DNA from 3 places in the Mesorhizobium sp. WSM4806 genome. Region 2 is predicted to be linked to each of the others. Evidence: predicted binding sites of a transcription regulator. Region 2 holds the regulator's gene; each other region holds the start of a gene.
The links. The regulator HrcA, encoded in region 2, represses chaperone genes, less so after heat shock. The targets are predictions, from matches to a motif close to GTTAGCACTCNCNNNNNGNGAGTGCTAAC.
Positions count from the first base shown of each region.

Region 1: groES (co-chaperone GroES) is a predicted target of HrcA. The motif match lies at 2,837-2,865, and genes of this name have one in related genera.
Region 3: AC0L2M_RS14750 (co-chaperone GroES) is a predicted target of HrcA. The motif match lies at 3,221-3,249, and genes of this name have one in related genera.

Region 1 covers NZ_JBVVQZ010000006.1:254,190-261,275, forward strand. The annotation lists gene AC0L2M_RS12240 (hypothetical protein) at 577-1,101, shown strand; partial or broken gene AC0L2M_RS12245 (hypothetical protein) at 1,161-1,319, opposite strand; partial or broken gene AC0L2M_RS12250 (recombinase family protein) at 1,243-1,467, shown strand; gene groES (co-chaperone GroES) at 2,917-3,213, shown strand; gene groL (chaperonin GroEL) at 3,275-4,948, shown strand; gene AC0L2M_RS12265 (sulfite exporter TauE/SafE family protein) at 5,071-5,847, shown strand; gene AC0L2M_RS12270 (EAL domain-containing protein) at 6,098-6,685, opposite strand; gene ubiM (5-demethoxyubiquinol-8 5-hydroxylase UbiM) at 6,716-7,086, opposite strand, start outside.
Region 2 covers NZ_JBVVQZ010000005.1:86,158-93,243, reverse strand. The annotation lists gene cysK (cysteine synthase A) at 1-900, opposite strand, end outside; gene AC0L2M_RS09905 (hypothetical protein) at 1,206-1,403, opposite strand; gene hrcA (heat-inducible transcriptional repressor HrcA) at 1,485-2,600, opposite strand; gene rph (ribonuclease PH) at 2,736-3,452, shown strand; gene AC0L2M_RS09890 (VOC family protein) at 3,652-4,062, shown strand; gene rdgB (RdgB/HAM1 family non-canonical purine NTP pyrophosphatase) at 4,062-4,724, shown strand; gene hemW (radical SAM family heme chaperone HemW) at 4,721-5,884, shown strand; gene AC0L2M_RS09875 (caspase family protein) at 6,078-7,086, shown strand, end outside.
Region 3 covers NZ_JBVVQZ010000008.1:174,973-182,058, forward strand. The annotation lists gene AC0L2M_RS14730 (trimethylamine methyltransferase family protein) at 1-326, shown strand, start outside; gene AC0L2M_RS14735 (hypothetical protein) at 345-509, opposite strand; gene AC0L2M_RS14740 (hypothetical protein) at 610-999, opposite strand; gene groL (chaperonin GroEL) at 1,087-2,706, opposite strand; gene AC0L2M_RS14750 (co-chaperone GroES) at 2,807-3,169, opposite strand; gene AC0L2M_RS14755 (hypothetical protein) at 3,416-3,688, shown strand; gene AC0L2M_RS14760 (DUF1488 family protein) at 3,685-3,951, shown strand; gene AC0L2M_RS14765 (hypothetical protein) at 3,948-4,166, opposite strand; gene AC0L2M_RS14770 (hypothetical protein) at 4,213-4,458, opposite strand; gene AC0L2M_RS14775 (DUF3168 domain-containing protein) at 4,628-5,038, shown strand; gene AC0L2M_RS14780 (hypothetical protein) at 5,207-5,506, shown strand; gene AC0L2M_RS14785 (response regulator transcription factor) at 5,594-6,259, shown strand; gene AC0L2M_RS14790 (ATP-binding protein) at 6,243-7,086, shown strand, end outside.

The DNA.
Region 1 (7,086 bases), on a different contig from region 2:
GACGACAAATCTCCTGTTCGATGGAGCTTGTCGTGCATTTTTTTGGATGAGTCACCGTGCTAGCGTGGACACATAGGCCCAATGATCCTCTGTCCTTCAACGTTTCCGCTTCGGAAGACGACCCAAGAAAGGCTTTCTCCGCAGTACGTACTGAAGTACGGAAAAATTAGAATGCCTCTCCATCTGGTCGGGGAAACGATCGAGAAGACACGCAGAGACAGGCAAACTGGTGAAGCTGATGCGCTGCATCTACGTCGATGCCGATGATGACATCGACACGGCGCTCCTTCGACACGCTGTTCGCATGTCCCAATATCTATACCCGCGTGCTATCTCTCTGCAGCCATTTCCGTACTGCTCGGCCCAACGCGCGACGGTCGCCTCTTCCTAAGCGGTCGACGTAAGCAGCCGACCCGGCTTCGTTTCACTCAAGATCATTAAGAGCGAAGGCCCGCCAACCCCTCTGTCGCACAATCAGTGATCAACGACATTGTGAACGAGTTCCGGATGGCAGTCTCTTCCTTGCACCAGCGATTCCTCGAGGCCTTTCGGCTACGCAGAGAGCATGCAGCGTCAATGGACGACGCCATGCGGAAGGCGATCGCGAAAAGGCTCATAGAGGAATACAGCAGCGCGAAGGGAGCGGCAGACGCGGTGTGGACGCTTGCGCGCGAAAACCGATGTATCGCGAAGGCCAACAGGCCGAAGGCTATGTGCTCCGTCGCCGCGGTCGTCCCGGTGCGCAACGAAGCTGCGATGGATCTGATCGTGGCCTGGCCATTGCCGGCGACTATATGCATATCACCGTCGCCGAGGTCCGTTGGGTTCGCCAGCGCGGACGCGTTCGTTGGCGGGATGTCGCCGAAGGGGCCTATCGGCGCGAGCAGGTCGTCACAATTCAGACGCTTGTCATTGGTCGTCTGCCGGCGTCGGTTCGCTCCGCGATGTTTCCTGCGGATGGTCCGGCCGACCGGGCGCGAGTCGCCGCGTGAGCTTGGATTTCCCCGCAATGTTGGGATCCGTAAACTTGAAGATCGCCTCCTCGACCTTGCACACGCGCAACGACTGCGTTTGGTCGCGCAGCGGATCGATCCGCGCTGACCCGCTTGTTTGCCGGGCGCAACTCGGTTCGCGCGCGTGATCGTCTGCATCAGAGTGTGGTTCTTCATTGGCTTGTCGAGATGGATCGTCGAGCAGGTTGGCACGTCGAAGCCGGTGATCCACATCGCGCAGACGAAGACCAGTCTCGACCTCCCCACCTCCTGGAGCATGGCTTCAAGCGGAACCGACGAGTTCACCGGCCGGATGCAGGAGGCCATCAACGGGATGATGCTGGACATGATCGCTGCGATTGCCCACAAGGACTATGACGACAGGCGGCGGCGGCAGGCCCAGGGTATCCGGAAGGCCAAGCAGGAAGGGCGCTACCGGGAGCGGCCTGAGGACCAGGAGCGCAATGCGGCCATAGAAACATAGACCCCTCCATTTCGTTACCCGGTAGCTACGTTGCACTGACGACAGCCGCAAGTAGGCGACCCGATTGGTATGCCCTACGCACACTCCGCACTCCAACCGCTGGACAAGGATTGCCCCGCCAGCGCGTGCTCATGTCGGTCTGAGGTACCGCCACCGGGCAGCCTCTCGGCGTCTGGCGGTCGTCTCGCTCGGGCCTGTGTGGTGAAACCGAAGGGGCACGGGGGGTGCCACGCATGAGCCTGTTATCCGATGGGTCGTAAGAAAATTTGGCCCGGATATTCCGACCCCTCCTTTTGACCCCGTTGAACCCGCTCACCCGAATTGTTTATCCGAGCTAGCCCAAGGGGCCGATTTGGGGGCGATCTTTATCGGCTACTAATGACCTGTCGCTTGACGCTGGGGTCAATTGGGTGGGCACTCGTCATTGGGTGGGCACGCGCGTCAGGCCGGAGTGTAGGCTGGGGCGCGGAAGTCGCAATCTTTGAAGGTCCGTCGCCGGCCGCACTCTTGAGACACCCGCCCGGGTAGCCTTGGGGGGCGGCACTAGCCGATGTAAGACTGACAGGGTGCCCAAGGCTCCGCTGTCTGGGTCCTGTCATCGCTCAGTCACTATTTAGTTGTGCTGCCACTGCACCCTGCGAAGGCAGCTCAAAGCAGCGGGGACTAACCCCAAGCCCCCCCACCCGGTCCCCGCTGCTCATTTACCGTCGCAATGACGTCAAGGCCCGCCTGACCACCCTACAACATCGCAGCACACGCCAGTACCGGGCATGATCGTGAAGGCTTTCCGGTGCCGTTGCGGCTCAACGCGCTGCGTTCACGGCGGAATTCGTGAAGGGAGAGATTCGCGCGGTAGGCGCACTGGACGGGCGCGCCATCTTGTCTATCTAATCGCCGACGCAAACCTCACCACGGAAACAATCCACCTCGATCACGAAATCCCAAACATCGTCCTCAAAACGAGCATTCCTCTCGACCTGCTGATCGGAACTACCGAACAAGCAAATTGCGAGCGCCTTGCTTTAGGATTGCCAGGCGCTTCGGCAGGCATTTGCAGACCATCGATTGCGATAAGCGCTCCTTTTGGCGATGCCACTTAGGTTAGATGAATTGCAAAAAGCTCAAGACTGTTTGGCTGGCCATCGATTCCGGCCGACTGCTCGGCCATTAATTTCACATAATTTCACATTCCAAACAGAGACGAAAGTTGGCCCAGAGCTTACGGCCGAAACGCTCGCTAAGGCAGTTGGATGCACCGTAACGGGGGCGAGCCTTCCGCGCCGATTCCAAATCCTTTGCTCTTCGGCCGTCCCCTCGTACGTCTTGACTAGTACGAGCCCGCAGCCTATTTCAGCGCCACGTTAGCACTCTCCACTGGCGAGTGCTAACCACGCTCCGGCAACGGAGAACCTTTCAACCTCCGCACCAGGGATATCCAAAATGGCAAAGTCGAATTTCCGGCCGCTGCATGACCGCGTGGTCGTTCGTCGGGTCGAATCCGAATCCAAGACCTCCGGCGGCATCATCATCCCCGACACGGCTAAGGAAAAGCCGCAGGAAGGCGATATCATCGCCGTTGGTTCCGGCGCCCGTGACGAAGCCGGCAAGCTCGTGCCGCTGGACGTCAAGGCCGGCGATCGCATCCTGTTCGGCAAGTGGTCGGGCACCGAAGTCAAGCTCAATGGCGAAGACCTTCTGATCATGAAGGAATCCGACATCATGGGCATCATCGGCTGAATATCGGCCTCACCATCGCTTAAACCCCGGGCTCAATTCAAGCCCCTGCCAGGAGCTAAAAATGGCTGCCAAAGACGTAAAATTTTCTCGCGATGCCCGTGAGCGCATGCTGCGCGGCGTCAACATCCTCGCCGACGCAGTGAAGGTCACGCTCGGCCCCAAGGGCCGCAACGTGGTCATCGACAAGTCGTTCGGCGCCCCGCGCATCACCAAGGACGGCGTCACCGTCGCCAAGGAAATCGAGCTTGAGGACAAGTTCGAGAACATGGGCGCGCAGATGGTCCGCGAAGTTGCTTCGAAGACCAACGACATCGCCGGCGACGGCACCACGACCGCGACCGTTCTGGCGCAGTCGATCGTCCAGGAAGGCCACAAGGCGGTTGCCGCCGGCATGAACCCGATGGACCTGAAGCGCGGCATCGACCTTGCGGTTGGCGACGTCGTCTCGACGCTGATCAAGAATGCCAAGAAGATCAAGACCTCGGAAGAGGTTGCCCAGGTCGGTACCATCGCCGGCAATGGCGATGCTTCGGTCGGCTCGATGATTGCCGAAGCGATGCAGAAGGTCGGCAATGAGGGCGTCATCACGGTCGAGGAGGCCAAGACCGCCGAGACCGAACTCGAAGTCGTCGAAGGCATGCAGTTCGACCGCGGCTATCTCTCGCCCTACTTCGTCACCAACGCCGACAAGATGGTTGCGGATCTGGAAGACGCCTACATCCTTCTCCACGAGAAGAAGCTCTCCAATCTGCAGGCCATGCTGCCGATCCTCGAGGCTGTCGTGCAGACCTCGAAGCCGCTGGTCATCATCTCGGAAGACGTCGAAGGCGAGGCCCTGGCCACGCTGGTCGTCAACAAGCTGCGTGGCGGCCTGAAGATCGCCGCCGTCAAGGCGCCGGGCTTCGGCGATCGCCGCAAGGCCATGCTGGAAGACATCGCCATCCTCACCGGTGGCCAGGTCATTTCCGAAGACCTCGGCATCAAACTCGAGAATGTTGGCCTCAACATGCTCGGCCGCGCCAAGAAGGTGTCGATCTCCAAGGAGAACACCACCATCGTCGACGGCGCCGGTAAGAAGGCCGAGATCCAGGGCCGCATCGCCCAGATCAAGCAGCAGATCGAGGAGACCACCTCGGACTACGACAAGGAGAAGCTGCAGGAACGTCTCGCCAAGCTGGCGGGCGGCGTTGCCGTCATCCGCGTCGGCGGTGCGACCGAGATCGAAGTCAAGGAAAAGAAGGACCGCGTCGACGACGCCCTCAACGCGACCCGCGCGGCCGTCGAAGAAGGCATCGTTCCCGGCGGCGGCGTCGCACTCCTGCGCGCTTCGCTGGCCATCACCGTCAGCGGCGCCAACTCCGACCAGACCGCTGGCATCAGCATCGTGCGTCGCGCGCTGCAGGCTCCGGCCCGCCAGATCGCGGCCAACGCCGGTGCGGAAGCATCGATCGTTGCCGGCAAGATTCTCGAGAACACGGGCCCGACCTTCGGCTTCAACGCCCAGACCGGCGAATATGGCGACATGATCGCCATGGGTATCGTCGATCCGGTCAAGGTCGTGCGCACAGCTCTTCAGGACGCGGCCTCGGTCGCCGGCCTGCTGGTCACCACCGAAGCCATGATCGCGGAGGCTCCGAAGAAGGAGTCGGCTGGCGGCGGCATGCCTGCCGGCATGCCCGGCGGCGGCATGGGTGGCATGGGCGGTATGGGCGGTATGGGCGGTATGGATTTCTAAGGTCCACGCACTTCAATAATCTCGATGGGCGGCAGCGATGCCGCCCTTTTCTCTGCCTCGGAGCCAAGCCGGATGCCACATCCACAAGGCTACATACGGCGGCACGTTCACGGCGGACACCAATGACTGACTTCATTCTGTTCGCCATTGTCGGCTTCCTCGCCCAGGCGGTTGACGGCGCGTTAGGCATGGCCTATGGCGCGATCTCCTCCACCGTGCTGCTCTCCTTCGGTGTTCCGCCGGCGCAGGCTTCCGCCGCGGTACACGCGGCGGAAGTGTTCACCACGGCCGCTTCCGGCACGGCGCACCACTACCACCGCAATATCGACTGGAAGCTGTTCTGGCGGCTTGCTCCTTTCGGCATTCTCGGCGGCTGCCTCGGCGCCTTCGTGCTGACCTCGTTCGACGGCGACAAGGTGAAGCCCTACGTCACGACCTATCTCGCTGTGATCGGGCTCTGGCTGTTCCTCCGGTCGTTCCGCAAGATCCCCAGCAATCCGGTTCCTACCCGTCTTGTGGCGCCGCTGGGTACTGTAGGCGGCTTCCTCGACGCTGCAGGCGGCGGCGGATGGGGCCCGATGGTCGTGACCGGATTGCTCGGCGCCGGCGCGCCGCCCCGCTACGTGATCGGCACTGTCAATGCGGCCGAGTTCCTGATCACGCTAGCGGTGTCCGTCACCTTCATCGTCGCGCTCGTCAGTGGGCACTGGCAGGAAGCGGGGGCGCTGTCGACACATGCAAGCTCGGTGCTGGGGCTGATCGTCGGCGGCATAGTCGCCGCTCCGCTTGCCGGATGGGTGCTCAAGGCGATTGCCGAGCGGACGCTTTTGCGGCTCGTCGGCTGCCTGATCATGCTGCTCGCTTTGTTCCAGACCGCCCAACAACTGGGATTCGTCTGACCTGAGCAAGCAGACTACCCTTCCAAGCCTTCGCTTTGCTTCCGGACATCATGATCGGCGTAACCGAAGTGAACCGCGGACTGGAGGCGACTTGCCACCCTGGAAAACCTAACCTGCGCCACAAACGGCGTATGGCACGCCAGTGATCAACGTGTTTCCCATTTCCGCCTCGCCCGGCCCATCGGTCCTTTTACGCTCGGCTCGATGCAGTGACTGCTCTGCTCGATGCAGTGACTGATGACGGCGGCGATCAACATTGCTTCGCGTGCTCTTTTAGTGCCAATTCAAGCGCTTGGCTCAAAGGCACCGCCTTGGAGAATAGGAAGCCCTGAGCGGTTCTGCAGCCAAGCTTGTGCAGAATTTGCCGGTCTGCCTCTGTTTCGACGCCCTCGGCCATGACATCGATCCCGAGCGCCCGACCAAGATCGATCACCGTTTTGACAAGCAGCCGGTCCTCCCGAGACTTGGCTAGGCCGCGAATGAAGCCTTGGTCTATTTTCACCTTGCGTATCCGACTGTCCTTGAGCGATGCCAACGTGGAAAAGCCGGTGCCGAAGTCATCGAGCGCGATGGAAATGCCGGCATGTGAAAGGCGCCCGAGCTTTTCATCTACTCTGTCCGGGTCCACTGGGGATTCTTCGGTAATCTCGATTTCGAACATCGTTGCTGGGAGGTCTTTTGCCGCCAGACCATTCAGAACCATGTCGTCGATATCGCCGGCTTCCAATTCGCGCGGTGACAATACCTCTTCGGGGCGACATTTAGGGCCTGCCGCGGGAAGCTGCCGCCTCTGCGTGCAGGGGCAGCGATTACTCCGGCGAATGAGGCCCTCTTTCATCGCGCACGGTCCAAAGCTGCTGGTACGGTTTCATCGCCTAAGCATGGCCGAAATGCCATGCCGCATAAAGGGGGCATGTTGGGCGAACCGAAGCCCCACATGTCGTGCAAGCCGTGCCGCCGGGTGCTCGCTTGAGTAGAGTCCGACAAGAATGTTCGTGCCGTGGAAGAGCGGCGCCGCTGACAGGCGCAGCCACCTTTCGTATCCGTGCAGCATGTCGGGATCGGCAATCTCGCGACCGTCGCGACATGCTGTTAGGATTCCATAGGCGAGTTGCTTCTGGCCGCTGATACCGATGTTGAAACCATGCGCAGTCACCGGGTGCATGCCGATGGCAGCGTCGCCGATGAGTGCGGCGCTGGGAGCTCGGAATTTGTGCGCCCAAGTCGTGACCAGCGGAT
Region 2 (7,086 bases):
CTCGTTCTCCGGCCGCGAGCCGACGACGATCGCCGCCTGCAGGGCAGCGCCCGACGAGATGCCGACCGGCACGCCTTCGAGGCGGGCGACAAGCCGCGCATTGGCGACCGAATCCTCGTTGGAGACCTTGACGATCTCGTCATAAATGGTCGTGTCGAGGATCTTCGGCGCGAAGCCGGCGCCGATGCCCTGGATCTTGTGCGGGCCGGGCTGGCCGCCCGACAGCACCGGCGAGGCTTCCGGCTCGACGGCGACGACATGCACGGAGGGCTTGCGCTGCTTCAGCACCTGGCCGACGCCGGTGATGGTGCCGCCGGTGCCGATGCCGGCGACGAAGATGTCGACTTCGCCATGAGTGTCGTTCCAGATTTCCTCGGCAGTGGTGCGGCGGTGAATTTCCGGATTGGCGGGATTCTCGAACTGCTGCGGAATGATGGCGTCGGGCAGCGTCGCGGCCAGTTCGTCGGCCTTGGCGATGGCGCCTTTCATGCCTTTCGGCCCTTCGGTCAGCACCAGTTCGGCGCCGAGCAGCGCCAGCATCTTGCGGCGTTCGACCGACATGGTTTCCGGCATGGTCAGGATCAGCTTGTAGCCCTTGGCGGCGGCGGCGAAGGCGAGCGCGATGCCGGTGTTGCCCGAGGTTGGCTCGATCAGCGTGGTCCTGCCGGGCGCAATCCTGCCCGATGCCTCCAGCGCCTCGATCATCGAGACGCCGATGCGATCCTTGACCGAGCCGATCGGGTTGAAGAATTCGAGCTTGGCCAGCAGATTGGCGACGACGCCCTTTTCCCCGGCGAACTTGTCGAGCCGCACCAGCGGCGTGTCGCCGATCGTCTCGGTGATCGAATTGTAGATGCGGCCGCGGCCGGGCACAGGCACGGTGGTGGCGGGCTTGTTCATTGGTTTCGCTCCCAAGAGGTCAGATGGGCAAGGGTCAGGCAATCAAGTGAGTCAGGCAACTAAGTCTCGACCAGGCAGGATAAAGCCTTCGGCCGCGCAAGCTAGTCTGCCGTTTGAAAATATCCGACGGGGTCGCATGCTGAATACATCCTCGCCCGCAGGTGACGGCCAGATGCAACCGCCGCCGCCCTCGGGGCACCGCATCACTTGCCGGTCGGCCCCAGACCGCGTCGCCGGAGACGACGAAGCCGGTCACGAGATCCTCATGCTCGCCGGTCGGCTAGCCGTCCTTGCACCTTTCGGGCTCAGTTCCCGGCGGCGTAGAAATCGTCGTCGAGGCGCTTTTCCAGCGCGACGAGATCGGCCGGCAGCGGCAGGCCCATGGCGCGCATCTCCCCCAGCTTTTCGCGCAACTGCTCCTGCACTTCATGCTGATCCTCGGGCTGGTTGATCATCTGCTCGAGCAACAGGCTGATCTGAGCCTTGAATGATTCCAGCGCCATTTTTTTCTCCTTGAGGTTCCCTTAAGCGTGTCGCGTTGGAAGGATCCGTGCGACGCGCTTCGGTTTTTTGGGCGACATGCATTATCGCAGCATGCGGGAAATAAGCTGCGCGGTATAGTCGACCATCGGCACGATGCGTGCGTAGTTCAGCCGGGTCGGGCCGATGACGCCGAGCGCGCCGATGACGCGGGCGTCCTTGTCGCGATAGGGCGCCACGACCAGCGACGAGCCCGACAGCGAAAACAGCTTGTTCTCCGAGCCGATGAAGATGCGCACGCCGGAGCCTTCCTCGGCGAGGTCGAGAAGCTGGATCAGCCCGTCCTGCGTCTCCAGATCCTCGAACAAATGCCGCAGCAGCTCGATGTCGGCCTGGGCGGTGACATTTTCCAGCAGATTGGCGCGACCGCGCACGATGAGACGCGCCGGCAAGCCGCTCTCGGCGCCTGCCCAGACAGCAAGGCCCTTCTCGACCAAATCCTGCGACAGCGTGTCGAGGGCGGCCCTGGTTTCTTCCTTGATGCGGGCGATCTCGACCCGCGCCTCGGCCAGCGTGCGACCGCGGATATGGGCGTTGAGGAAATTCGAGGCTTCGTGCAGTTGCGAGACGGTGATGCCGGCGGGCAGGTCGACGACGCGGTTTTCGACGTCGCCGTTCTGCGACACCAGCACGGCCAGCGCCTTGTTCGGCTCGAGCTGGATGAATTCGATATGCTTGAGCGCCACCTCGTTCTTGGCGGCAAGCACGAGGCCGGCGCCGCGCGACATGCCGGACAGCATCTGGCTCGCCTCGGTGAGCATGTGCTCCAGCGTCGCACCAGAGCCGGAGGCGCGTACCTGCGCCTCGATGGTGCGGCGCTCCTCGTCGGAGAGATCACCAAGCTCCATGAAGGCATCGACGAAGAAGCGCAGGCCGGCCTGGGTCGGCAATCGGCCGGCCGAGATATGCGGCGCGTAGATCAGGCCGAGATGCTCGAGATCGCTCATCACATTGCGGATGGTGGCCGGCGACAGCGAAGACGGCAGGATACGCGACAGGCTGCGCGAGCCGACCGGCTCGCCGTCCTTCAGATAGGAATCGACAATGCGCCGAAAGATGTCGCGCGAGCGCATGTCGAGCGATTGAAGCGCAGGCGATTGAAGCGCGGGGGATTGGAGCGCTGCCGCCGACTGGGAACCGGGATCGACTGCCTTGGTCATTCGAGCCAAATACCTCCGGCCCAAGGATATAGACATCGGCCGCGCCCGCGCAACTGGTCCATTTTCCTTTGCGCCTCTCGTCGCGTGCGGCTACAAGCCGGCCACGACTCCTAAAACGACAAGAAAGAAGCCTGAATGCGCCCTTCCAAACGCCAATTCGACGAAATGCGCGCCATCTCCTTTGAGCGCGGCGTCTCCAAGCACGCGGAAGGCTCGTGCCTGGTGAAGTTCGGCGACACCCACGTGCTGTGCACCGCCAGCCTCGAGGAAAAGGTGCCGGGCTGGATGCGCAATTCCGGCAAGGGCTGGGTGACGGCGGAATACGGCATGCTGCCGCGCTCGACCGGCGAGCGCATGCGCCGCGAGGCTTCGGCTGGCAAGCAAGGCGGCCGCACGCTGGAAATCCAGAGGCTGATCGGCCGTTCGCTGCGCGCAGTGGTCGATCTGCAGGCGCTGGGTGAGCAGCAGATCACCGTCGACTGCGACGTGATCCAGGCCGATGGCGGCACGCGCACCGCCTCGATCACCGGCGGCTGGGTGGCGCTTTACGACTGCCTGCGCTGGATGGAAGCCCGGCAGATGGCCAGCGTCGCCAAGGTGCTGAAGGACCATGTCGCGGCTATCTCCTGCGGCATCCACGACGGCCAGCCGGTCATCGACCTCGACTATCTCGAGGATTCATCGGCCGGCACCGACGCCAATTTCGTCATGACCGGCAAGGGCGGCATTGTCGAGATACAAGGCACGGCCGAGGGCGAGCCTTTCTCGGAAGAGCAATTTGCGGCGCTGATGGAATTGGCCAAGAAAGGTATTGCGCGACTGGTCAGCCTGCAGCAGATGGCCGTGGCGTAGTCCTGAAAATGCCGAGCTTGTCCGCCCCCCTCTGGCCTGCCGGCCATCTCCCCCTCAAGGGGGGAGATCGGGTATTCAATCGGCTTTCGCCAACTGTCGGCGGCGTGGGATGTGCGGAAGCGCTGAAGCTGCCAATCTCCCCCCTTGAGGGGGAGATGCCAAGTTTTGGCAAAGAGGGCAGGCCAGAGGGGGGTGCCTCGTGACACCCTCTGCCATCCTCGAATCAGCGCTGTACGTCACCGACCTCGATGCCGCGGAAAAATTCTACACCGATGTGCTCGGGCTCGATCTGCTGGGCAAGGTCGACGGCAGGCATCTTTTCTTCCGTTGCGGGGACGGCGTGCTGCTCATCTTCAACGCCGAGGCGACCAAGGTGCCGCCGGCGCCCGATGCCAGGCTGAAAGTGCCGCCGCACGGCACGGTCGGCGACGGCCATCTCTGCTTTGCGGCGAGCGCGGACGAGATCGTGCGCTGGAGAGCGCATCTTGAGCGAAAGAAAATCGCCATCGAAAGCGAGTTCGAATGGCCGCAGGGTGGCCGCTCGATCTATGTTCGCGACCCCTCCGGCAATTCGATCGAATTCGCCGAACCAAGAATTTGGGGCATCTGATGCATTCGCTTGATGGACATGAGATCGTTGTCGCCAGCCACAATGCCGGCAAATTGCGCGAATTCGCCGATCTGATGGCGCCGTTCGGCATAGAAGCGAAGTCGGCCAAGGAATATGGCCTGCCGGAGCCGGACGAGACCGGCACCACCTTCGAGGAGAACGCCTATATCAAGGCCTTTGCCGCCGCCAAGACGACAGGCCTGCCGGCATTGTCGGACGATTCCGGCCTGTGTGTCGATGCGCTGGGCGGAGCGCCCGGCGTCTATACCGCCAACTGGGCCGAGGCGCCCGACGGGAGCCGCGACTTCGGCATGGCGATGCAGCGAGCCGAAGTGGCGTTGCAGGAAATCGGCGCGGTTGCGCCTGCGCAGCGCAAGGGCAGCTTCGTCGCCGTCATCTGCCTGGCCTTTCCCGACGGCGCGGCCGAATATTTCCGTGGCGAGGTCGAGGGCACGCTGGTATGGCCGCCGCGTGGCGAACTCGGCTTCGGCTACGACCCGGTGTTCGTGCCGGACGGTTTCGAAAAGACCTTCGGCGAAATGACCGCAGAGGAGAAACATGGCTGGAAGCCCGGCCAGCCGACGGCATTGTCGCATCGCGCTCGCGCCTTCCAGAAATTCGCGCAGGCCAGACTGGATTTGGCGCGATCGGCGGTGAAATGACCATGCTGCTCGACCGCAGCCCCGGTTTCGGCGTCTACGTGCACTGGCCGTTCTGCGCGGCCAAGTGCCCCTATTGCGACTTCAACAGCCATGTCCGCCACCAGCCGGTCGACCAGGAGCGTTTCGCGCGCGCCTTCGAGACCGAGCTTGCGACGATGCGCAACCGCACCGGACCGCGCGAGGTGACCAGCATTTTTCTCGGCGGCGGCACGCCATCGCTGATGAAGCCGCAAACCGTGGCGACGGTGCTGGACGCGGTGGCGAAGAACTGGACGGTGCCTGCCGGCATCGAGGTGACGCTGGAAGCCAACCCGTCTTCGGTCGAGGCCGAGCGCTTTCGCGGCTATCGGGCGGCAGGCGTCAACCGGGTGTCGCTCGGCGTGCAGGCGCTGAACGACAAGGATTTGCGCTTTCTCGGCCGGCTGCACAATGTCGATGAAGCGCTGCACGCGATTGGCCTGGCGCGTGAGATTTTCCCGCGGCTGTCGTTCGATCTGATCTACGCACGGCCCGGCCAGACAGCGGAAGCGTGGCAGGCGGAGCTCGAGCAGGCGATCGGCCATGCCGCCGACCATTTGTCGCTCTACCAGTTGACCATCGAGGAAGGCACGCCGTTCCACGCGCTGCATGCGGCCAGGAAATTCGCTATTCCCGACAATGACCATGCCGCCGATCTCTATGCGCTGACGCAGGAGATCACCGCTGCGCATGGGCTGCCTGCCTATGAGATTTCGAACCACGCCAGATCAGGCGCCGAAAGCCGGCACAATCTCACCTATTGGCGCTATGGCGAATATGTCGGCGTCGGTCCCGGCGCGCATGGCCGCTTCGTCGAAAACGGCCGTCGCGTGGTGACGATCGCCGAAAGAATGCCGGAAACCTGGGCCAATCTGGTCGAGGCCAAGGGCCATGGCGTCACCGGCGGCGAGATCCTGACGCGCTCGGAAGAGGCCGACGAGTTCCTGTTGATGGGGCTGAGGCTGGCCGAGGGCATCGACCTCTCTCGCTATGAAGCGTTTTCCGGCCGCGGCCTGTCGACGGCGCGGCTGTCCATGCTGCAGGGCGAGGGGCTGGTGGCGCCGATCGGCAATGCCCGCCTGCGCGCCACGCCGGCCGGCATGATCGTGCTAGACGCTGTGGTGGCGGATCTGGCGCGGTAAAGCTTGGGCCAGGAGCTGGCCTGTCCCAGACAATTTGTCGGCTCACGCAAGGATGCTGGAAATTCGGCTTGCTTGGCCGAATGGCCATCCCACTGCCATCCGCAGCCGATAATTACTTGCAAGCGTAGGCCTGACTGGTCAAGCTTCGGTCGGGCGCCGCTAATATGCGGCTGAAGCAGAGCACGGGGCTAAAATGCGCCTCTTCAACATCGCGCTTGCTGTCATTGCTCTGATCGGCGGGCTGGAGGTGGCGTGGGCTGAGAAACGTGTTGCGCTGGTGATCGGCAATTCGAGCTATCAACGGGTCGCTAGACTTCCCAATCCGAACAATGACGCTGCTGACATGGCTGCCTTGCTCTCAAAGGTAGGGTTCAAAGTATCTCGCAAGATGGACTTGGACCATACCGCGTTCAGGAAAGCTCTGCAGGAGTTCGGTCGCGAGGCGGAAGGTGCTGATTTCGCAATAATCTTCTTCGCGGGACATGGGGTTGAGGTTGAGAATAGAAATTTTCTCGTTCCTACAGATGTCAGCCTGAGCGCTGATTCCGACGTCGAGTTTGAGGCAATCCCGCTGGATCTGGTGATGAACGCGTTGTCCCGTGTCTCCGGCGTGCGGGTGGTTCTACTTGATGCTTGCCGGGACAACCCTTTTATCGCGGCCATGCGACGATCAAACGCAACGCGTTCCATCGGCAGAGGCCTGGCTGCGATTGAACCGGCAGCCGGAACCTTGGTCGGGTACGCTGCGAAGGAAGGTACAACCGCTTTCGATGGAGCGGGACGGAACAGTCCCTACACTGCAGGGCTGTTGGCGCATTTGGGTGAACCCGGGGTAGACATCCAATTCGTGTTCCGCAAGGTTCGCGACACTGTTCTGGCCGCGACAGGCGGCAAGCAGGAACCATTCACGTATGGATCGCTGCCTGGCAGGGAAATTTTCATTGCCCCTCCTCGTGGCCCAACGGCAGTCTCGCCAGCCAACAACAGCAGCCGAGATGCGAGCCTGACGGAAATCGAGTTGTGGACCTCAATCCGCGGCTCCAAAAGCAGCGGAGCGTTAAAGGATTATCTTCAACTGTACCCGGAGGGCCTGTTTGTGCCTCTCGCCAGACTCCAAATTCAACAGTTGGAGAATGCAGATCATCAATCGGACGCCAGCCAGGAAGATGCCCCGAACGAGCTGGCGAAGCGGATACAGCGCG
Region 3 (7,086 bases), on a different contig from region 2:
AACTCTGCGCCGCGACGCCCGGCGACGAGGCCGCGATCGGCTTCGAGGCCATCGCCGAAGTGCAGCCGGGCGGGCATTTCTTCTCGACCGGGCACACAATGGCGCGCTACCGCACCGCATTCTACGAACCGCTGGTCGCCGACTGGTCGAATTTCGGCAACTGGACTGAGGCCGGGTCAAGAACCGCCACCGAGCGCGCCACCGGCATCTGGAAACGGCTGCTGGCCGATTTTCGGCCGCCGGCTTGCGCCGCTGCCACATCAGGTGTTCTCGACGAATTCATTGCGCGGCGCACGGAAGAGGGTGGCGCAGCACCGGTCTCGTGATGTAGTTCAGCGAGCGCGTTACATGGGGCGCTTGTCGCCTGCCTTCTGCCGGTCGCGGCGGATCGTGCCGGCATCGGCTTTCCTGTGCTTGTCGGCGGCGAGTCTGCGAATGCGATCGAAGCGGCTTTCCTCGGCCACTTTGGTCTTTACTACAGCATTTGGCTTCGGGACGAATGCAATCATGGATCGATCTCCTTGCCGACGGCTGCGCGCCGGAGGATGCCCCGGCGGCTGTCTTTCGGGCTCTCGTCAAGAGCACGTTCTCTCCGAGAGGTCGAAGATGTTAGGTGGCGAGAGCGACCGCGCAGCTTTGCGCACCCAGCCTGTCGGGCGAGGTTTTTCCGGGCATGGTCGCCCAGCCGCCCGTCTCGATGAACTGCCGCTTCTTGTAGCTGTCAGTTATGGCCTTGAACTCGACAAATTTGGCGGCCGCGTCGGGCGCCGTATTGAAGCGATCGACGCAGACCGCCGAGGCCAGTTCGCCGCGCGCCGTATCGCCGGCGGTGGCCGCCAGCGCGCGCGAGGTGCCGCCGGTCACCCAGCCGCCCCAGTTGAAACCGATGATCAGCGTGGCGACGAAGGTTGCAGCGCATGCCCACAAAAGCGTGGATTTGGCCGGCTGGTAATCTTCCCATCGACGCGCGAGAGATGGCTTGCTGCTTTGTGTGGCCACGGACAGTTCCTTCCTGGTTGATGTTGGGATCGGTCGCCCGGCCTTGCTGGGGCCAGGCCTTGCAGGGCCTATTTACGGGAGGGGTGGTCAGTAGCCGCCCATGCCGGCCGAAGGCGCAGCGTCTTTTGCTGGAATGTCGGTGATCATGGCTTCCGCGGTGATCAGCAGCGCCGCGATCGACCCGGCATCCTGCAACGCGGTCCGCACCACCTTTGCGGGATCGACGATGCCAGCCTTGATCATGTCGACATAGGTCTCGTTCTGGGCGTCGAAGCCCTGATTGTGATCCTTGCTGTCCGTGAGCCTGCCGACAACGATCGAACCTTCGACGCCGGAGTTCTCGACGATCTGGCGGATCGGCGCTTCGAGCGCTCTCGACACGATCGAAATGCCCGCCGTCACATCGGCATTGGCTCCGGTCAGCCCGTTCAGCACGGCCTTGGCGCGCAGCAGCGCGACACCGCCGCCGGGAACGATGCCTTCTTCCACTGCCGCGCGCGTGGCGTTCAGCGCATCGTCGATGCGGTCCTTCTTTTCCTTGACCTCGGACTCGGTCGCGCCGCCGACGCGAATGACCGCGACGCCGCCGGCGAGCTTGGCCAGCCGCTCCTGCAGCTTCTCCTTGTCGTAGTCGGAAGTGGTTTCCTCGATCTGCCCCTTGATCTGCTGGACACGCGCCTGGATCGTGGCCTTCTCGCCGGCGCCGTCGATGATCGTCGTCGTGTCCTTTTCGATCAGCACGCGCTTGGCGCGGCCTAGCATGTCGATGGTGATGTTTTCGAGCTTGATGCCGAGGTCCTCCGAAATCACCTGGCCGGCGGTAAGCACCGCGATGTCTTCCAGCATCGACTTGCGGCGGTCACCGAAGCCCGGCGCCTTGACGGCCGCAACCTTGAGTCCGCCGCGCAATTTGTTGACGACCAGCGTCGCCAGCGCTTCGCCTTCGACGTCCTCGGAGATGATCAGCAGCGGCTTGCCGCTTTGCACCACGGCTTCGAGGATCGGCAGCATCGCCTGCAGATTGCCGAGCTTCTTTTCATGGATGAGGACGTAAGGGTCCTCCAGCTCGGCGCGCATCTTCTCGGCATTGGTGACGAAATAGGGCGAGAGATAGCCGCGGTCGAACTGCATGCCCTCGACGACGTCGAGTTCGGTGTCGGCGGTCTTGGCTTCCTCGACGGTGATGACGCCGTCATTGCCGACCTTGTCCATCGCCTTGGCGATCATGGCGCCGACGGTGGTGTCGCCATTGGCGGCAATGGTGCCGACCTGCGCGATTTCACCGGAAGTTTTGACCTTCTTGGCGCGTGCCTGGATTTCCTTGACGACAGCGGTAACGGCAAGGTCGATGCCGCGCTTGAGGTCCATCGGGTTCATGCCGGCGGCAACGAATTTGGCGCCCTCGCGCAAGATGGAAGCGGCAAGCACCGTGGCGGTGGTGGTGCCGTCGCCGGCAAGGTCGTTGGTCTTCGACGCCACTTCGCGCACCATCTGCGCGCCCATGTTCTCGAACTTGTCGGAAAGCTCGATTTCCTTGGCTACCGCCACCCCGTCCTTGGTGATGCGCGGTGCGCCATAGGCCTTGTCAATGACGACGTTGCGGCCCTTGGGGCCGAGCGTCACCTTGACGGCGTTGTTGAGGATTTCGACACCACGCAGCATGCGGTCACGCGCATCGGTGGAGAATTTGATTTCCTTGGCAGACATGATTTTTCCAGTTCGGTTGGTTGCGGCAGGGCGCTGTCAGCACCGCCTGAATCAAAAATTTGGAGCGTCCTTTGCGCGTCCAAGACGCGCGGCGCTCCAATCAGGCGGCCGTCTTGGCAGCCCCGGTCTTCTCGATGATGCCCATCTCGCTCTTGTCGATGATGCCCATCTCGCTCTTGTCGATGATGCCCATGATGTCGGCCTCCTTCATGATCAGAAGGTCCTCTCCGTCAATCTTGACCTCGGTGCCGGACCATTTGCCGAACAGGATGAGGTCGCCGGCCTTGACATCGAGCGCGATCAGCGCGCCGCTTTCGTCACGCGCGCCCGGCCCGACGGCGATCACTTCGCCTTCCTGCGGCTTTTCCTTGGCATTGTCGGGGATGATGATGCCGCCCTTGGATGTGGTGTCGTTTTCGGCGCGCCGAATGACGACGCGATCGTGGAGTGGCCGGAATTTCATGGAAACTTCTTTCTGGGGCCGGCTTAGGCGGCCGCTCCCTTCTATAGGCGCGTTGGCACTCGATAGATAGGAGTGCCAAAAAATATTCGTTGGCCGCCGTAAAACATTGAATAGTATTATTTTGCCTTTTCGCTTCAGAAATTTGCTCGATCAAAAATAGGTCAGAATTTGATTTTTCCACATCGAGTGACTATTTTAAGGGAGAAAATCATTTTCATCATTGCAGCCAAAAGGAGGTTTTAATCGATGGCGGAAGTTAGCCAGAACATCATGGAAAAAGCCGAAGCGCGCTTCATGGAGAAGCAGAAGAAAACCGCGGAACGCAATCAGGCAACGGCCGAATATGTTTCAGAGGCCAAGGCCAGGACCATTAAGACGGCAAGATTGCGGGCGTTGCGGCTGGCCAAGGAAGAGGCCGACCGCGCCGCGGAGGCCCTCAATCCCGTCGCCCCCAAGAAAAAGCGGGCGTCGCGGGCGATCAAGAAAGCAGACGTTGCATCAACGGAGGTCAAGTCATGAGCCTGACATTTCCCAATCGAAGCCGCAGCTACGACGAGGCGGGCAAACGCATCCGCTTCGTCGGCCATGACGGCATGTTCCAGATTTCCTTCTCCGTCGCCACGGATGCCATCTCGAAGGCAGAGTCAGGGACACCAACTGCAGAAGCCACCTATCTCGCCGCCTTCGATACGGCTTCCAGCTCCATCCACGACGTCGCCAGGAATGCCTATGACCGGACCCGCAAGAGCATATATGTGCTGACGGCGGCCGATTTTCGTTAAATCCCGAACGTCATCGCGTTCAGGGCCAACGCGCCAGCGCCTTTGCCCGTCGCTTGACATCTCGGCTGTTCGGCCGATCCGACCATCGCGTCTGCATCGCGCGTGTTCATGCCAACCAAGACCTGGTGCTTAAGCTCGACGGGCTGGCCGGTGAAGCCATCGAAGACGGTCCAGCTGTGCGGATGCTCCATGCGCAGTGCGTAGCGGTTTGCCATTCCGGCATCCGTTTCGTTTCCGCCCCCGATCGATGAATGCGATTGGTCAGGCCTGCGTGATGTAAAACACTGCCGCCAGGACAAGGACCGTCCAAACGACGACGAACAGCTTCAGGGCTAGGCCTCCGTATGAAGACAGAACCTCCCGCATGCGGGACACAATGTTCTTAATGCTTTTCGACATGGTCGGCGCCGCCGCAACGACGACTGGCGTCTTGATCCCAAGCTTTCCGAAAACAGGCAGCAGAGATGGCTCGCGCACGAAAACAACCTCGAAGGTCTGGAGAAACAAACACTCCATAGCACCGTTTTTCAAACGCCTTGCATGTCAAATGAAAGGCGTGGGTAGCCACCTGAGATCCCCCTGATCTGGCGCAGCCACCTCAACGCGGCTACGCTGCAAGCACGAATCGTTGACGACACAAAGGCCTGTTCAGCCGCGACGGGCGAGGGAGAAAACAATGGCCGCGCCGGCTGCCGCGTTGCAGAAGGCCTTGTTCCAGGCGCTGGACGCTGACGGTTCCCTGTCAGCGGCGTTGGGCGGCGCAAAACTATTCGACCATGTCCCGGAAAACATCCCGTTTCCCTATGTGACGTTCGGCCGGACCAGCGTCTATGATTGGGTAACAGGCAGGGAGAAAGACGCCGAGCAGCTTTTCACTCTGCATTTCTGGTCGAAATCCGAGGCCAGGAAAGAAATGCTCGACGTGATGGACATGGTCAGCGCCCGCCTCCAGGATGCGGCGCTCGCGCTCGACGAGCATCACCGCGTCAACCTCAGGCTCGAATTCACCGAGGTCCGTTACGACCAGGATCTTTCAGCCTGTCACGGGCTGCTGCGCTTTCTTGCCGTGACGGAAGAAAACGTCTGACGCGCTTTCAATAAGGCTGCAACACAGTCTAGACTGGCGCCGGGATTTGCCGGGTTGGGGCGGCCAAATCACCGGGGTTGGTTGTGTCGCATACCAGGGGGTGAGACAGGCATATGTTGCAGGCAATGTTCATATCACGTTCAGCACCGATGCGTTAGGACGCTGATCATGAAAACGCTTCGCTCCCACTTCCCAACCGCGACACTTGCTCTCTGCGCTGCTGGTCTGTTTGCGTCGCAGGCGACGGCGCTGCCGGTCGTCGTGCCCGAGCAGAACCGGCCGATCGTCCCGGCCGCCTCCGACTGCTACGCGATCGGTCAGCAGGTCGCCGAGCAGAATGGCGGCACGCTGGCCAAGGCGTCACAGTCGACGCGCGGTGGCCAGCCGGTCTGCGTCATCGTCGTGCTGGTCCCGGGCAAGGATGGGCAGCGTCCACGCCGCACGGAGATCGTCGTTCCGCTGAACTGATGCCTGCCGTATCCCAGGCGCTGGAATCGGCCTATACCTGACGTCCAGCTCCTCAACAGGCCGATTCCTCAACTGGTATGATCCCATATGCGCGTACTCGTTGTCGAAGATGACAAGGACTTGAACCGGCAGATATCCGACGCGCTGGTCGATGCCGGCTATGTTGTCGACCGGGCTTTCGACGGTGAGGAAGGGCATTTCCTCGGCGACACCGAGCCCTATGACGCCGTGGTGCTCGACATCGGCTTGCCGCAGATGGACGGCATCAGCGTGGTCGAACGCTGGCGGCGCGGCGGCCGCAAGATGCCGGTCCTGATTCTGACGGCGCGCGATCGCTGGAGCGACAAGGTATCCGGCATCGACGCCGGCGCCGACGATTATGTCACCAAGCCGTTCCACATCGAAGAGGTGCTGGCCAGGGTCCGAGCGCTCATCCGGCGCGCGGCCGGCCATGCGTCGTCGGAGCTGACCTGCGGGCCGTTGCGGCTCGACACCAAAGCCTCCAAGGCCGATGTCGACGGCGTGCCGTTGAAGCTGACGTCGCACGAATTTCGCCTGCTTGCCTATCTGATGCACCATATGGGCGAGGTCGTGTCCCGAACCGAGTTGGTCGAGCACCTTTACGATCAGGATTTCGACCGCGATTCCAACACAATCGAGGTCTTTGTCGGGCGGCTTCGCAAGAAGATGGGCATCGACATGATAGAAACCGTTCGCGGCATGGGCTATCGAATGCGTGAGCCGGAGGCGTAAGGCGGAACCGCTCAGACAGACTGTAAGGACGCCGCTTTCAGTGCGGTTCGGGCCGCGTTCGCTGGCGTTCCGGGTGATCGCCTTTTCCACGGTCTGGGCGATACTCACCCTGATTGTCATCTTCACGCTGATCACGACCCTTTATCGCCAGGCGAACGAGCGCGGTTTTGACAGCCTGCTGTCGGCGCATCTGTTCAATCTGATCGGCTCGGTCGGCGTGTCCGAAGGCGGTTCGCTGACCGGCGCTCCCGACCTGGGCGACCTTCGGTTCTCGGAGCCGAAGTCCGGCTGGTACTGGTCGGTGGAGCCTGCGTCGGAAGGCGTGAGTGGTGAGTTGCACTCCTCCTCGATGACCACGGCGATCCTGTCGCCAAGCGTCGCCGAGGTTCCGTTCAATGCCAGCTTCCAGCGCAGCTATACGACAGAAGGCATCGATGGCGAGGAACTGGAAGTGTTCGAGAGCGAATTCGTTCTCGACGCGAAAAATCGCGCAGCGCGCTTCCGCGTCATGGGCAACCGGACCGAGCTCGAGCAGGAGATAAGCGCCTTTCAGCGTCGCCTGCTGACCTATCTTTCGCTGTTCGGCGTCGGCATGATCGCCATCAACGCCATCGCCATCCTGCTGGGCCTGCAGCCATTGCGCCGGGTCAGGGACGCTCTCGCCATGGTGCGCGAAGGAACCGCGCAAAAGCTCGACGGTCGCTTCCCCGCCGAGATCGAGCCGCTCGCCGACGAGACCAACGCGTTGATCGAAAACAACAAGCGTATCGTCGAGCGCTCGCGGACGCAGGTCGGCAACCTCGCCCATTCGCTGAAGACGCCGCTGG